2 regions of the Streptomyces sp. NBC_01525 genome follow, and region 1 is predicted to be linked to the other one. Evidence: predicted binding sites of a transcription regulator. Region 1 holds the regulator's gene; the other holds the start of a gene.
The links. Region 1 encodes HspR, which represses chaperone genes until heat shock. Its sites were predicted from a motif close to TTGAGNNNNNNNNNCTCAA; they were not measured.
Positions count from the first base shown of each region.

Region 2: a site for HspR is predicted at 1,970-1,988, ahead of lon (endopeptidase La). Genes of this name have one in related genera too.

Region 1 is NZ_CP109397.1:3,204,256-3,209,499, reverse strand. Features, by position in the region: gene grpE (nucleotide exchange factor GrpE) at 1-553, shown strand, start outside; gene dnaJ (molecular chaperone DnaJ) at 599-1,777, shown strand; gene OG422_RS14245 (heat shock protein transcriptional repressor HspR) at 1,779-2,231, shown strand; gene OG422_RS14240 (hypothetical protein) at 2,373-2,777, opposite strand; gene OG422_RS14235 (TIGR03618 family F420-dependent PPOX class oxidoreductase) at 2,877-3,281, opposite strand; gene OG422_RS14230 (Uma2 family endonuclease) at 3,378-3,947, opposite strand; gene clpB (ATP-dependent chaperone ClpB) at 4,321-5,244, shown strand, end outside.
Region 2 is NZ_CP109397.1:4,786,589-4,791,832, forward strand. Features, by position in the region: gene OG422_RS21560 (rhomboid-like protein) at 164-904, shown strand; gene OG422_RS21565 (GNAT family N-acetyltransferase) at 978-1,799, opposite strand; gene lon (endopeptidase La) at 2,011-4,482, shown strand; gene OG422_RS21575 (lysozyme) at 4,558-5,244, opposite strand, start outside.

The DNA of each region.
Region 1 (5,244 bases):
CGGGGACGACAAGCAGGGCGCGCAGGACGTCGCGCTCACCGCGCAGCTGGACCAGGCCCGTTCGGCGCTCACCGAGCGCACCGCGGACCTCCAGCGGCTTCAGGCGGAGTACCAGAACTACCGGCGCCGGGTCGAGCGGGACCGCGTCGCGGTCAAGGAGATCGCCGCGGCGAACCTCCTGTCCGAGCTGCTTCCGGTCCTCGACGACGTGGGCCGCGCCCGCGATCACGGCGAGCTGGTCGGCGGCTTCAAGTCGGTGGCCGAATCGCTGGAGACCGTGGTCGCCAAGCTGGGCCTCCAGCAGTTCGGCAAGGAGGGCGAGCCCTTCGACCCGACGATCCACGAAGCCCTGATGCACTCGTACGCACCGGACGTCACGGAGACCACGTGCGTGGCCGTCCTGCAGCCCGGGTATCGCATCGGTGAGCGAACGATCCGCCCCGCGCGGGTCGCCGTCGCCGAGCCGCAGCCGGGCGCCCAGGGCGGCAAGTCCGCATCCGAGGACGGTGCCAAGGCTTCGGACGAGGAAAACGGTGGCCCGGACGAGGGCTGACGTGCGGACGGCAGAGAAGAAGACGCGGAAGGAGGGACGTCGGGGATGAGCACGAAGGACTTCGTCGAGAAGGACTACTACAAGGTCCTCGGCGTCCCGAAGGACGCCACCGACGCCGAGATCAAGAAGGCGTACCGCAAGCTCGCCCGGGAGAACCACCCGGACGCCAACACCGGTGACTCCGGCGCCGAGGCGCGCTTCAAGGAGATCTCCGAGGCGAACGACATCCTCGGCGACCCCAAGCGCCGCAAGGAGTACGACGAGGCGCGGGCGCTGTTCGGCAACGGCGGCTTCCGCCCCGGCCCCGGCGGGGGCGGCGGCAGCTTCAACTTCGACCTCGGTGACCTCTTCGGGGGCACGCAGGGGCAGCAGGGGAGCGGCGGCGGCTTCGGCGGGGGCCTCGGGGACGTCTTCGGCGGCCTGTTCAACCGCGGCGGCGCGACGGGTACCCGTACCCAGCCGCGGCGGGGGCACGACATCGAGTCCGAGGTGACGCTCAGCTTCACCGAGGCGGTGGACGGGGCCACGGTCCCGCTGCGGATGTCCAGCAAGGAGCCGTGCAAGGCGTGCTCGGGCACCGGCGACACGAACGGCACCCCGCGGGTCTGCCCGACCTGCGTGGGCACCGGCCAGGTCAGCCGGGGCGCGGGCGGCGGCTTCTCGCTCACCGATCCGTGCGCCGACTGCAAGGGCCGCGGCCTGATCGCGGAGAACCCCTGCGAGGTCTGCAAGGGCAGCGGCCGGGCGACCAGCGCCCGGACGATGCAGGTCCGCATCCCGGCGGGCGTCTCCGACGGGCAGCGCATCCGGCTGCGCGGCAAGGGCACGCCCGGCGAGCACGGCGGTCCGGCGGGCGATCTCTACGTCGTGGTGCACGTCCAGCCGCACCCGGTCTTCGGCCGCAAGGGCGACAACCTCACCGTCACGGTGCCGGTCACCTTCCCGGAGGCGGCGCTCGGCGGCGAGGTGCGGGTGCCGACGCTGGGCGGCCCGCCGGTCACGCTCAAGATCGCGCCGGGAACGCCCAACGGCCGCACCATGCGGGCGCGGGGCAAGGGCTCGACGCGTAAGGACGGCACCCGGGGTGACCTGCTGGTCACCGTCGAGGTGATCGTTCCCAAGGGCCTCGGCGACAAGGCGAAGGAGTCGCTGGAGTCCTATCGCGAGGCGACCGCGGATCAGGATCCGCGAGCGGAGCTGTTCCAGGCCGCGAAGGGAGCATGAGATGGACAGCCGGGGCGGACATCGTCGGAACCCGTACGAACTGACCGAAGATTCTCCGGTGTACGTCATCTCCGTCGCGGCTCAGCTCTCCGGCCTGCATCCGCAGACCCTGCGTCAGTACGACCGGCTTGGCCTGGTCTCGCCCGACCGCACGGCCGGGCGGGGCCGCCGGTACTCCGCCCGGGACATCGAACTGCTCCGCACGGTGCAGCAGTTGTCCCAGGACGAGGGCATCAACCTCGCCGGTATCAAGCGCATCATCGAGCTGGAGAACCAGGTCACGGCCCTCCAGCAGCGGGTCGCCGAACTCCAGGGCGCCCTGGAGGGCGCGGCCAGCGCGATGCAGCAGCGGGAGGCCGCGGTGCACGCGTCCTACCGCCGCGATCTGGTGCCGTATCAGGATGTCCAGCAGACCAGCGCGCTGGTGGTGTGGCGCCCCAAGCGGGGCGAGTGACCGCCGGAGAGCGTCGGTAACAGCGGAGAGGGCCGGGGCGACCCGGCCCTTTCGCATGTCCGGGGCGGTGCGGTGCAAGGCGGGTGCGGGGACCGGCCTCGGCGCGTCCTCGTGGGGTGCGGTCGCCCGGCCTCCGGCGGCTCAATGCCCGCTGTACCCCGCCGTCGGCATCGACAGGCGGCGGTGGACGTCCGAGGTCAGTGCGCGGTCGTAGACCGGTTCGGCGAGGTCGGCGGTGGCCAGGCGGACCCCGGCGGCGGCGCAGCGCGCGGCGAACGCGTCGGCGTCGTCCACGGCGTGCTCCAGCGCCCGGCGGTGCGGCGCCACGAAGACATCGACCAGGCCGCGTTCCACCTCGCGCCAGAGCGTGGGGTGCCCGGCGGGCAGCCGGTGCAGGCTCAGCCGGCAGGTGAGGTCGTAGCCGCGGTCCGCCGCCCACCGCTCGCACATGGCGTGCTGACCGCGGTCGTCGACGAGGAAGGGCTCGTCGCCCAGCTCGGACAGCGGCATCAGACAGGCGAGGGCGGTGGCGCGGACCGGGTTCATCGTGCCCTCCGGGCGTGGTCGGTGTGCGGGCGACGATACCGGCGGACGGCGCCCGCGGTATCGGTGCGTTCACCCGCCGCGCACCCGTGCTCCGGGGGCTCAGGCCCGGCCGAGCGCCCGGGTCACGGCGATCTCGATCGCCACCCGCTCCGGGTTGGGCGTCGGCGTCCGGCCGTAGCGCGCGGCGTACCGGCGTTCGGCGTCCGCGACCGCCGCCGCGTCCGTCCGCACCCGGGCGATCCCCTCCAGCGTCGCCCAGCGCCGCCCCGCGACCTGGCAGACCGCGGCCCGCGCACCGTCCGCCCCGGCGGCCAGCACGTTCCGCGCCTTGGTGCTGCCGCCGCGCGTGATGATCCGCGCGATCCGCTGCTCCGCGTCGTACGTCACGCCGACCGGCACGACGTGCGGGGAGCCGTCGGCCCGCAGCGTGGTCAGCGTCGACATGACGTGCTCGTCCCAGAAGGCGAGGTAGGTGGGGCTGAGGGCGGCGAGATCGTGAGCCATGGGGGAAGCGTAACGACGGGGCGCCGGGCCGCCTGTTCCGCGTACGGCGAGGGGCCGGGCCCCGTACGGGCGGCCCGGCCCCTGGTGGCAGCCGGCTCAGAGGAAGTCGCCGGTCTCCAGCGTGAACGAGAACGGCGCGGGCAGCGGCAGCGGCTTGCCGAAGGCGACGGAGTGGGACTCGCGGTAGTCGTCCCCCTCGGGCTCGCTGAACAGCGTGACCATGGAGGTCTCGCGGTCGACGAGGAGGTAAAGGGGGAGGGCGCCGCGGGCGTAGCAGTGGCGTTCGGCGATGCGGTTTTTCGGCTTCGTGCCCGTCACCTCGGCGACCAGGGCGATGCCGTCCGGTGGCATCCAGGGTTCGGCGCCCCGGAAGCGGCGGAGGCGGCGCGGTGCAACCGTGGCGTCGGGGATGACGTGATTCCTGGTGCACCGCCCTCCGCTCGGCAGGACCAGGCCCTTGTTCCCTGATACGTCCATCTCGGTCGCCGAGGACCGGATGAGCTGCCGGACCAGCGTGCTCAGGTAGTCCTCGTGATCCCCGTCGGTCGGCGGTGACACAACAATCTCCCCCTCGATGAACTCGGCCCGGAACCCGTGGGGGTTGTCCATGCCGAGGAAGAAGTCCAGGAGGGTCTGCTGGTCGGTCGCCGTCGGCTCGTATGCCATAGCCGTCACGCTGCACCTCCATTGCGTTCCAGGCCAGTGTTGACCGTGGGCGGCGAGTGGCGTTGGCATATGCCCGCCGTTCACCCGCAGGTGTGGCGGCGTGCGCGCCCGCCGGAGCGGCCGCCCCGGTCACGCGGCAGGCTCGGCATCAAGGGCGACGGCGGCAGGCTCGGCACCGAGTTGCCGCGCCCCCGATCCGCCCCCGCCCTTTCCCCAATCTTGAGCCGACTCCACTCAACTCCCCCCTTGAGTGAAGTAGACTCAATTTACTGGACGTCGACCAGAGCATGTACGGAAGTGCCGTACGCGCCCGCCGTCGGGCGGACCGGCAGTACAGGACGAGAACGCCGAGCATGAGGAGGACCCCGCGACCGTGGACGCCGAGCTGACCAACAAGAGCCGGGAGGCGCTGAGCGCCGCCAACGAGCGGGCGATCACCGCCGGGCACGCGGACATGACGTCCGCCCATCTGCTGCTCGCGCTGCTGGCCGGACCGGCCGACAGCAACGCGAACATCATCGACCTGCTGGCCGCCGTCGGCGCGGACGCCGCCGTGCTGCGGGGCGGCGCCGAGCGGCGCCTCGCCGCGCTGCCCAGCGTGCAGGGGTCGACGGTCGCACCGCCGCAGCCCGACCGCGAGCTGCTGGCCGTCCTCGCGGACGCCGCCCGGCGTGCCAAGGAGCTGGGCGATGCCTATGTCTCCACCGAGCATCTGCTCATCGGCATCGCGGCCAAGGGCGGCGCCACCGGCGCGCTGCTCGACGAACAGGGCGCGTCCGCCAAGAAGCTGCTCGCCGCGTTCGAGGAGTCCCGGGGCGATCGCCGGGTCACCAACGCCGACCCGGAGGGCACGTACAAGGCGCTGGAGAAGTTCGGTACGGACTTCACCGCGGCGGCGCGTGAGGGCAAGCTCGACCCGGTCATCGGCCGGGACCACGAGATCCGCCGCGTGGTGCAGGTCCTCTCCCGCCGGACGAAGAACAACCCGGTGCTGATCGGCGAGCCCGGCGTCGGCAAGACCGCCGTCGTCGAGGGGCTGGCCCAGCGCATCGTCAAGGGCGATGTGCCCGAGTCGCTGCGGAACAAGCGGCTGGTCGCGCTCGACCTGGGGGCGATGGTCGCGGGCGCGAAGTACCGCGGCGAGTTCGAGGAGCGGCTGAAGACCGTCCTCGCGGAGATCAAGTCCAGCGACGGCCAGATCATCACCTTCATCGACGAGCTGCACACCGTCGTCGGCGCGGGCGCGGGCGGCGACTCCGCCATGGACGCGGGCAACATGCTCAAGCCGATGCTGGCC
Region 2 (5,244 bases), 1.6 Mb from region 1:
GGTCCAACCGATGGTTCGGGCAACGCGGCGGGCCCGCCCCGGGTTGTGTGCCGTGACGTAGCTCACGTGGAGCGGGCGGTCGCGTGGTGAACGGGCGGGCGTCGCCGGGCGTTGAGCAGGGCGGGCGTACGGAGGGCCGGAACCGACGGGGAGGGGCGGCGCGGTGAGCGGAGCGGGGCGGTCGGGCCGGTGGCCGTGGCGGTTGCTGCCCGGGCCCCGGGCGACGCCGTTCACCTTCTGGTACGCGTTGCTGCTGGTGGGGACCTCGCTCTTCGCGGCGTACGCGGACCCGGTGCGGGTGGCCGAGCTGCTGCGGGGCTCCAGCACCGACGCGGCGCATCTGGCGGCGACGCCGCTGCGGGTGCTGGTGGCGAGCGCGCTGTGGATCGACGGCGGGCTGCTCTCCGGGTTCGCGTTCGCCTTCGTCGTGGTGCTGGCCACGCTGGAGCGGCGGGTCGGCGCCGTGCGCACCGTCGCGGTCTTCCTCGGCGGCCATGTGCTGGCCACCCTCGCCACGGAGCTGCCGGTGGGCGCCGCCGTCGCCACCGGGGCGCTGCCGCCCGGCGCGGCGCACCGCCTCGACTACGGCATCAGCTACGGCGTGATGACCTGCGCCGGAGCGCTGGCCGGGCTGCTGCCGGGGCGGCTGCGGTGGCCGCTGCTCGGCGGCGCCGCCTGCTACGCCGCGGCGGACCTGCTGACCTTCGCCGACCCGCTCAGCTCCTGCGGCCACCTCCTCTCCCTCGCCCTCGGTGCGGCCGCCTGGCCGCTGCTGCGCCGGGGGCGGTCCGGCCCGCGTCCGGTGCGGCTCCACGGGGATCTGGGGCATCCGGCGCTGCGGCGGGCGGCGGGGCGTGCGGTGCCGGGGTGTGCGGTGCCGGTGGCGGGGGTGCGGCGGCGCTGAGCTGGCTGTCGGGCGGGCGGCGGGCGGTGGCGGCCCGGCCGCCGCGCCCCGCGTCCGCCCCGGGTCGCCCCGGTCACGGCCCGCCCGCGCCCGGTTCGCTGCCCTCACCCGCCCCCGGCGTCCACACGTAAGGCGTCGTCGTGGTCACCGCATGGAAGCCGAGGCGGCGCAGGATCGGGGCGCTGGCGCCGGAGGCGTCGACCTGGAGGAGGTCCGCGCCGTGGGCCACGGCGAGTGTGGCGCGGGCGGCGACCAGCGCGCGGTAGACGCCGTGGCCGCGCCAGGCGGGCAGCGTCGAGCCGCCCCACAGGCTCGCGAAACCGGTGCCGGGCCGCAGCACCAGCCAGCCCGCCGAGACCACCTCGCCCCCGGCCTCCGCCACCAGGACGGCGATACGGTCGGGGGCGGCGGCCACCCGGGCGGTCAGATCGTGGGCCAGCCAGCCGTGGTCGTCGCCCCAGACCGCCGTCTCCATGGCCGCGATGCGCCGCATATCGGCGTCGTCGGTGACCCGGCGCAGTGTGACGCCCTCGGCGAGTACGGGCTCCCCGGCCATCTCCCGGGCGCGGCCGATGAGCACCGTCTCCCGCTCCTCGGGCACGAACCCGGCGGCCCGCAGCCGCTCGGGGAGCTCTTCCGGCAGGTCGTGGTCGCGGGTCTTCCACTCCACGGCCTCGCCCCGGGCGGCGAACACCGCGCACTGCCGGGCGATCAGCGCGTCCAGTGCGGCGCCGCGTACGCCCAGGTCCGGCGGGCCGCTGACGAAGCCGCGGAACTGCCCGGTCAGCCGCGTCAGCGGCCCGTCCCGCTCCGCGGTGACGCCCCGGGGCAGGTCCGGCGGGACGTCCCGCATCCGCTCGTCGTAGGCCGCGAGCAAGCCGTCGATGTCCGTCACGGTTCGACGGTACGAGGGAGGGCAAGCGGTTTTCCGCGGCGGCGGGCGTGTCGTGGTGCCCGGTGGGCGCGGTGGCGGGGGGACCGGACACGGGGGCGTCGCGCCGGACGGCGATCCGCTGATCGCTCACGGCGAACACGGACCGGGGAACATCTCCCCGCTCCCCGGCATTGAGTGGGAACAGCTCAACTTGCCTGCCGAAGGGGAGATCATGGCTTCGTCGTCCCACACGCTCACTCTGCCGGTGCTGCCCCTCGATGACGAGGTGGTCCTGCCCGGGATGGTCGTGCCGCTGGACCTGTCGGACGCGGACGTACGGGCCGCTGTGGAGGCCGCGCAGTCCGCCGCTGTCCAGGGCAACAAACCGGAGGTGCTGCTTGTGCCCCGGGTCGACGGCACCTACGCCGCGATCGGCACGCTCGGTCGGATCGAGCAGGTCGGCCGGTTGTCCGACGGTGACCCGGGCGCGCTGATCCGCGGGCTGCGCCGGGTACGCATCGGCTCCGGGACCACCGGCCCGGGCGCCGCACTCTGGGTGGCGGGCAGCACCGTCGAGGAGACGGTGCCGGGCACCGCCGACGGCGAGGGCGGCCGCACCCTTCCCGGCGCCGTGACCGAGCTGGTCACCGAGTACAAGGCGCTGGCCACCAGCTGGCTGCGCAGGCGCGGCGCCTGGCAGGTCGTCGACCGCGTCCAGCAGATCGAGGACGTCTCCGCCCTCGCCGACAACGCCGGGTACTCGCCGTTCCTCACCACCGAGCAGAAGGTCCGGCTGCTGGAGACCACCGACCCGGTCGCCCGGCTGAAGTTCGCCACCGAGACGCTCCGCGACCATCTGGCCGAGCAGGACGTCGCCGAGTCCATCGCCAAGGACGTCCAGGAGGGCGTCGACAAGCAGCAGCGCGAATTCCTGCTGCGGCGGCAGCTGGAGGCGGTCCGCAAGGAGCTGTCCGAGCTGAACGGCGACGCCGACGACGAGAGCGGCGACCACCGCGCCCGCGTCGAGGCCGCCGCGCTCCCCGAGGACGTCCGCAAGGCCGCCCTCAAGGAGGTCGACAAGCTGGAGCGCGCCGGTGACCAGAGCCCCGAGGGCCCCTGGATCCGCAACTGGCTCGACACCATCCTCGAACTGCCGTGGAACGAACGGACCGAGGACGCCTACGACATCACCGGGGCGCGCGCCGTGCTCGACGCCGACCACGCCGGTCTGGAGGACGTCAAGGAGCGGATCACCGAGTACCTGGCGGTCCGCAAGCGGCGCGCCGAACGGGCCGACGCCGCCGATGCCGAGGCCACCACCGGCGGCGGGCGCCGCGCCGGGGGCGCCGTGCTGGCGCTGGTCGGGCCGCCCGGTGTCGGCAAGACCTCGCTCGGCGAGTCCGTCGCCCGGGCCATGGGCCGCTCCTTCGTCCGGGTGGCGCTCGGCGGCGTACGCGACGAGGCGGAGATCCGCGGCCACCGGCGGACGTACGTCGGCGCGCTGCCCGGCCGCATCGTCCGGGCGATCAAGGAAGCCGGTTCGATGAACCCGGTGGTGCTGCTCGACGAGATCGACAAGGTCGGCTCCGACTACCGCGGCGACCCCGCGGCCGCCCTCCTGGAGGTCCTGGACCCGGCGCAGAACCACACCTTCCGCGACCACTACCTGGAGGTCGAACTCGACCTCAGCGACGTGGTGTTCCTCGCCACCGCCAACGTCCTCGAAGCCATCCCCGGGCCGCTGCTGGACCGGATGGAGCTGGTGCGGCTGGACGGCTACACCGAGGACGAGAAGATCGTCATCGCCCGCGACCATCTGCTCCCGCGCCAGCTGGAGCTGGCCGGACTCGCGCCCGGCGAGGTCACCCTTACCGACGACGCGCTGCGCAGCCTGGCCGGGGAGTACACCCGCGAGGCGGGCGTACGGAACCTGGAGCGCGCGGTGGCCCGGCTGCTGCGCAAGGTGGCCGCCCGGCACGAACTGGGCGAGCGGGAGCTGCCGTTCACCGTCGGCACCGAGGAGCTGCGCCCGCTGATTGGACGGCCGCACCACACCCCGGAGGCGGCGCAGGATCCGGCCGTGCGGCGGACCGCCGTGCCCGGGGTGGTCACCGGACTCGCGGTCACCGGCGCCGGTGGCGATGTGCTGTACGTCGAGGCGTCGCTCGCCGACCCGGAGACCGGTGCCTCGGGGCTGACGCTCACCGGCCAGCTCGGCGACGTGATGAAGGAATCGGCGCACATCGCGCTGTCGTTCCTGCGCTCGCGCGGCGCGGAGCTGGAACTTCCGGTCGGCGACCTCAAGGAGCGCGGCGTCCATCTGCACGTACCGGCCGGAGCCGTCCCGAAGGACGGGCCGAGCGCGGGCGTGACGATGACGACCGCGCTGGCCTCGCTGCTCTCCGGCCGTCAGGTGCGGCCGGATGTGGCGATGACCGGTGAGGTGTCGCTGACCGGGCGGGTGCTGCCGGTCGGCGGGATCAAGCAGAAGCTGCTCGCCGCGCACCGTGCGGGCATCACCACGGTGATCATCCCGCAGCGCAACGAACCGGATCTGGACGAGGTCCCCGAGGAGATCCTCCAGACCCTCGACGTGCGGCCGGTCACCGATGTGCGCACGGTGCTGGAGCTGGCGCTGACCGACGCGGCGACGCCGGTCCGCGACCCGGCCGCACCGGACGGGGCGGTGCCCGCCGCGGCGTGACGGACGCGGCGGGCCATCGCACCGGGGCCCCTTCCGCACAGCGCGGGAGGGGCCCGTTTTTCACGGTTGCGGCCGTCAGCCGTTGGCGAGGGCCTGGAGCCGGTCGTACGCGCCGTTGAAGGAGTTGTGGTCCCCGACGTCCGGGCCGGTCGAGGTGTACTGCCAGATGGTGTGGAAGCCCCACCCGCCCGGGAGTTCACCGACCGAGGAGCCGTAGCGCGGCACCCACAGCGGGTTGACGCCGCCGAAGCCGGTGTTGTTGCCGGTGCACTGCTTCCACCAGCTGGTGGAGGTGTAGATGACCGCGTCCCGGCCGGTGCGCGACTTGTAGGTCGCGAACCAGTCCTTCATCCAGTTGACGAGCCCGGTGGCGGTCATGCCGTAGCAGGTGTCGCCGTACGGGTTGTACTCCATGTCCAGCGCGCCCGGCAGGGTCTTGCCGTCCTTGGACCAGCCGCCGCCGTGGTCGACGAAGTAGTTGGCCTGGGCGGCGCCGCTGGAGGTGTTCGGCGTGGCGAAGTGGTACGCGCCGCGGATCATGCCGATGTTGTATGAGCCGTTGTACTGCTGCGCGAAGGAGGGGTTGGTGTACGTCGTCGACTCCGTCGCCTTGACGTACGCGAACTTCACGCCGCTGTTCCACAGCGCCGACCAGTCGACGTTGCCCTGGTGACCGCTGACGTCGACACCCTCGACCCCGGCGAGCAGCCCGGTCGCCGGGCGGACCGAGCCGGTGCCCTCGTGTGCGGCGATCTGCGATCC